Regions from separate parts of the Tenacibaculum pacificus genome, predicted to be linked through region 1. Evidence: riboswitches for the same ligand, from Rfam matches in the RefSeq annotation. Region 1 holds a riboswitch; the other holds the start of a gene.
What was found. A riboswitch is a leader RNA that binds a small molecule or an ion and turns the genes downstream of it on or off. The one in region 1 is predicted to bind cobalamin.
Positions count from the first base shown of each region.

Region 2: another riboswitch for cobalamin. It lies ahead of PG913_RS05170 (TonB-dependent receptor); the one in region 1 lies ahead of PG913_RS07470 (TonB-dependent receptor plug domain-containing protein).

Region 1 is NZ_CP115917.1:1,670,432-1,673,606, reverse strand. It holds gene cobT (nicotinate-nucleotide--dimethylbenzimidazole phosphoribosyltransferase) at 1-22, opposite strand, end outside; gene PG913_RS07480 (bifunctional adenosylcobinamide kinase/adenosylcobinamide-phosphate guanylyltransferase) at 28-531, opposite strand; gene PG913_RS07475 (ABC transporter substrate-binding protein) at 646-1,584, shown strand; cobalamin riboswitch at 1,596-1,789, shown strand; gene PG913_RS07470 (TonB-dependent receptor plug domain-containing protein) at 1,821-3,175, shown strand, end outside.
Region 2 is NZ_CP115917.1:1,125,369-1,128,543, forward strand. It holds gene PG913_RS05170 (TonB-dependent receptor) at 8-2,050, opposite strand; cobalamin riboswitch at 2,132-2,324, opposite strand; gene PG913_RS05175 (AAA family ATPase) at 2,360-2,902, opposite strand; partial or broken gene cbiB (adenosylcobinamide-phosphate synthase CbiB) at 2,903-3,175, opposite strand, start outside.

The DNA.
Region 1 (3,175 bases):
GTGTTATTTCCGTAGAGTACATTTTATTTATTTTAAAGTTAGTGGTAAACCAGATACTATAAATGTAGCTTTATCAGCTTTTTTAGCAATATATTGATTTATCCATCCTTGTAATTCGGTAAATTTTCTGCCAATTTGAGTATCGGCATGTAAACCCATTCCTATTTCATTTGAAATAATAATAATAGTAGCATCAATTTCAATTAGTTTGTCAATTTCATTGGTTGCTAAGGTTAAACTTTTTTGTACATCATTTTTAGTATCTAAATAAAAATTAGTTAGCCATAAAGTAACACAATCAATAACTACGGTTGCATTTTTAGGAATTACATTACTGATGTTTTTTTCTTCTTCAATAGTTGTCCAACGTTCATCTCTATCAGAAATATGTCTGTCTACACGTTTTTTAAAATCGGCATCCCAAATTCTTGAAGTGGCTAAATAATAAGGGTTTTCTGATAATGATTCGGCTAATTGTTGTGCATAACTGCTTTTTCCTGAACGTTCTCCGCCAGAGATATAGTACATCATAATTAATAATTATAATAAAGAAATAAATTAAACGGCAAAGATTGTAAAGATTTTTTAGAAAAAGAGAATAATACTCGATAACTATGTAATTTAGCCGTTCAAAATATATTTTCAGTGAAAGTTTCCTCATTTATGCCAGCAGTAACCCAAATGATTTATGATATGGGATTACAAGAATATTTAGACGGTGTTACATTTGAATGTCCTGCAATTGCACTAAAAGAAAAACAGGTAGCTGTTAAATATAAGTTAGAAGGACAAACTTTAACTAGTGATGAAATTAACACCATTTTTTCAAAAACAAAAGCTGAAGGAGGTACGTTGTATTATGTTGATGAACCTGTTTTAGAAAGTATTGCTCCAGATATTATTTTTACACAAGATGTATGTGATGTTTGTCAAATAGATACAGAATCTGTTGCAAAATCTGCTTCTAAATTAGCGAAACAACCAACTTTAATTTCTATAACTCCAAATTCTTTAGACGATGTTTTTGAGAATGCATTAACCATAGCAAAAGCAATGGGAAAAGAAGAAATAGGAATTAAATATGTACAAAAACTTAAAAATCGTATTTACAATATAGTCGATACACAACGAGCAAACAGCATACAATCTAAAAGTGTAATGTTGTTAGAATGGATTGATCCGTTATTTAATTGCGGACATTGGATTCCTCATCAAATAGGATATGCTGGTGGTATCGATTTATTATCGCATCCGTCAGGAGATAGTATTGTTATTTCTTGGGGTAAAATTGTAAAATATAATCCAGAGATATTAATAATTGCTCCGTGTGGCTACGGAATTTCACGAACAATGGAAGATATGCGATTTTTAGAAGATAAACCAGAATGGAGTTCTTTAAAAGCCGTTAAAAATAAACAGGTTTTTATTGCTGATTTTGCTATGTTTACACAATCATCAGCAAGTACTTTAGTCGATGGTATTGAGTGTTTATCAGCAATGATTCATCCGAATTATTTTTCGGTATCAAGTGAGCTTACTGTTAAGTTTTCGAACTATAATGATTTATTGATGCTAGATTCTTAATAAAATATCATAAATTTGCGCGAAATTTAGGTTTTGATGTTTAAAAATATAACATCAAATTAAAAGGGAATTCGATTAAATACCGAAGCTGTTCCCGCAACTGTAAGCTATTAAGCTTGTAATTACTCTTTAAGTCACTGTTTTTAAGCGGGAAGACCAATTACAAGACGCAAGCCAGGAGACCTGCCTAGGTTTTAAATAATTCAAACTTTCGGGATAAAGGTTTTTAGTATATTATGAGAAAACACTTACTTTTTACAGTATTTTTTATTGTTACATTTTATTCTTTTGCTCAAAAAGATTCTATAACGAATGTTTTAGAAGAGGTACAGGTTGCTGGAAAAATAAAAAATAAAAAATTTAATCAGATTAGTGTAAAATCAATAAAAATAACAGATAAACAACTTGTTAAAAACCCTATTAATTTAACCAATCTGTTACGCTATAATAGCCCAATTGCTTTTAGAGATTATGGAAATGGAGGAGTTAGTACAGCTCGCTTTAGAGGAACATCAGCTTCTAATACATTGGTTTTATGGAATGGTATTCCTATTAATTCAATTGGTAGTGGTCAAACAGATTTTAATTCATTATCAGCAAGTATTAGTGATAATATAGTTGTTCAAAGTGGTGGAAATAGCACCGAGTTTGGTTCAGGAGCTATTGGTGGTACTGTACATTTAAATGATGAAATAAGTTTTGAGAAACATAAAAAAATTCACATATTTTCTTCATATGGAAGTTTTAATACAACTTCTAATTTTTTTAAAAGTTCTTTTGGTGATGAAAAATGGAGTGTAAAGTTAGCATCAACAATTAATTATTCTGATAATGATTATACTTTTATAGATGATAGGTATAAAGATAGTAACGGAAAATTATTGAAAAATGATAATGGTTCTTATAAAAACTATGGTATTAATTTTAATATAGCTCATAAGTTTAATTCAAAAAATAAAATAGCTTTTTTTACTACAGGTTATTACGGAGATCGTTTATTTTCAGATGGTTTACCAAATCCATCAGCAGGAAGTGAACGTAATGAAGATTTTAATCAACGTAATTTATTAAAGTGGAATTATAATTATTCTTCACAATTTAAACAGCTAATAAATATTGCGTATTTAACACAAGAGTATAGATATTATGATAATAAAGATGCTATTAATTATAGTTTTGGTAAATCTAGAACTACACAAATTAACTACTCTTTAACTTATAAACCATCTAATACTTTATCATTTAATTATAAAACTATTTTTGAAAATATTGCGGGTAGTAATTCCGAAACAACTACAAAAACAAGAAAATCAACTGCTTTTATAGGAAGTGTAAAATATCAACCTTTAAAAAAAATAGTAACAAGTTTACAGGTAAGAAAAGAACTTAATTCTGATTTTAATGTGCCATTTTCTGTATTTATAGGAAGTGAATATAATGTATTACCTAAATTAAAATTAACAGCTAATTTTTCAACAAATTATAGAGTTCCAACTTATAATGAACTTTATTGGCCTATTGTAGGTAGCTTAAATTTAGTGCCAGAAAATGCTATTCAAGGAGAAGTAGGGCTTTCTTATAAAAAGAAAGA
Region 2 (3,175 bases), 550 kb from region 1:
TAAATATTTAAAAGAAATAAGTGAAATTCAATTTTGCTAAAAATGGTGTTCCTGGTGTAAAATGGATATCATCTACAGGTTGTAATTCTCCTTGTAATTGTGAAGAATCATAAAATACAGCTTCTCTCCATGCGGTATCAAAAATATTTTCTACGGATAAACCTATTTGATATTTTGGTTTTGTATAGTTGATAACAAAATCGGCAATAAAATAACTTTTAGCAATTACAGAGTCATCTTCAATCAAAGGACGTTCTCCTAAAAAACGATAACGTAACGATGTGTTAATTCCATTTTTTAAACGGAAAGTAGCGCCACCAGTTGAGGTAAAACGAGGCGCACTTGGAATTTTGTTTTCATCTTTTGGAGCGTCTAATAAAGTTCCGAAGCTATAATTTAAATCGGTATCTAACCAAAAATAATATAGTGGTTGATATCTAAAAGAAGCTTCACTACCAATTCGTTTAGATCTTCCTTTGTTTTCAAACTCAAAACCATCACTACCAAAAACAAATTCAGCATCACTTTGTAAGTAAAAAGTAGCAATATTAGCAACAAAGTTTTTTCCTATTTTAAATTCTGTACCAATATCGTATCCGACAGCTTTAGGTAACGGGTTAATTTCTTTGTTTTTTACAGCTGCGTTTGCGTAGTTTGAATGAAAACCAGAACTTGCTTTCGCATATAATTGTAAGTTTTTAGTTGCATCATAAAACAAACTAAATTTCGGACTTATTCTAATAGAATTTGTCTTTCCTTTTTGAGGTACTGGTACTATTTCAGTTACGTTAAAATCGAAATAATCAGCTCTAATACCTGCTAAAGCCGTTAATTTAGGAGCTACTTGAATTCTTTCTTTTAAAAATAAAGCAACATTTGTTTCTTTAATATCAAACTCATTTATAGGATTTGATAACGTACGTCCAATAGCATTATTTAAACCAATATTGTTATTATTTCGTTTAGCTTCCCAGCCAAAAGTTGTTGTGCTATTTGGTATTTGAAGTATATTTTTTATTGAAATATTTCCTTTATAAGCATACATTTTACGATTTTCTTGTTGATGAATCATATCACCATCAATAGGATTATTTTGATAAAAAGTAAAGTTAGAAAATAAATTATAGATATTAGAAACGTAGTATAATTGATTTGTAAGTTGTGTTTTTTCTGAGATGTTAGAGTTCAATTGTATATTAAAATGTACTCTTTCAGTATCACCACCTTCTTTATCATCAATAGCTCCAAATCTATCGATTAATCCACTTTTAACGGCTCTTAAAGGCACTTGTCCTGAAGCATTCCAGTTACTATGAAATGTAGAAATAGATGTTCTTAATTTATGAATATCAGAAAGTGCAACTGTATATTTTGTAAATGTATTTAATCTTTTAAGTCTTTGTTCGCTTTCAAAAAAACTGTCATTATAAGTTCCTTCAATAGCAATATAAGCACTTTCTTCGTTTTTAGTTAAAAAGTTATTTTTATCGATAAGCGATACCATTGCTAAAGCTCTTGCAAAATCGTATTGACCATATTCTAACTTCACAAAATTACGATGTACTTTATCTTTCGATGTAAATTTTGCTGCTCCAGAAACGGCAAAATTACCTAAAGAAGTTTCATGAGGTCCTTTATAATAATCGGCATTTTGAACAGTTTCAGGAATTAAAAAGTGTAAATCGGCATAACCTTGCCCGTGTGCATGAGAACTTAAATTGATACCTATATCATCAACTAAAACAGCAAAATCAGTTCCGTGGTCATTATCAAAACCTCTTAAAAATATTTGTTCGGCTTTTCCTCCACCAGCATGTTGCGCAATAAATAAACCAGGCACTGTTTTTAAAAAATCGTGAGCGCTGTTTATTGGTCTTAACTTTAATGCTATTTTAGAAACCTTATGAGTTCCTAATTTTTTTTCGTGTTTAGCATTAATAATTACTTCAGAAAGTTGTGTTTCTGTTTCGTTTGTACTAGTACTTTTTTGTGAGAATATGGCATGTACAAAAAACATGAACCATACACTGCATAAAATCAATTTTTTCATTTAAAAAAGAGTTTAAGCAGGCAAGGAAAGAAAATATGAAAAAACATAATTTTCTAACTCTTTACCCGAGAGTTATTAATATAAATTATTGTTTTAGTGGCAGGTCTCCTGACTTAACTCTATTTTATTTACCTTCCCATAGTTATAACTACAGTGGTTTTTGATAATAAAATATTGATATGAGTTTTACAGTTGCGGGAACAGTTTCGGATTTACACCAAATTCCCTTTTAATTTTTACAATAATGTAAAAAACCATTTAACAGCCGCGAAGATACTTCTTTTATTTAAACAAATATTATTTATTGTGCTACTTTGGTTTGTGTTGTTTTTTTATCAGTTTTTTTAAAAATTCCACTCTTTTGTTTACTGATTTCTTTGGTAAAATATAAATAGAAAAACCTAAGTTAGTATAAGTTTCTAAAAGTAACTCTTGTAATTTTTTAGCTTCTTCAAAAGATTGTAATCGTTGTGGATCTTCTTTATAAATAGCTTTCCAAAGTGGAAGTACAAAAACGGTTGTATGATATTTTTTTTTATAATCGAAATTAAAAAAATGTTTACTAATAGGTAGTTTATGTAATTTTAAATAAGCAATGTTATCTGCTAATCCACGATCAACAAAAGTAGTTTTATCACTTAAAATATTTAAATCGGCTATTGTTTTTTGATAAACTAAATTGGTAAAACCAACAACATCTTGCCAAGGAGTTTTATTTCCGTTGTTTTTTTGTTCAGCAATAATAATTTTACGAGAAACTTCCTCTAAACAATAAAAATTATTGGTACGCAAAGCATTGATTAAAGTAGTTTTTCCTGTTCCAGGCGCACCCGTAATTATATATCGTTTCATTTAAAATAAAAAGTAGGTTATCAAACCAATTAAAAGTACAAAGGTAAGGGTAACAGAATGATTGATAAAAGCAACTTTTTTAAATTCGATTTCTTTTATAATACGGTTGTTATTTCCGATAAAAGGTTTGTGTACTAACTTACCATGATAATAATTAGGACCTCCAAATCTGCAATTTAAAATAGTAGCCAAAGCAGCTTCGGGATATCCTGCATTAGGGCTTGAATGGTTTTTACCTTGTTGCCATACAAAACCAATTTTATCTAAAGAAAA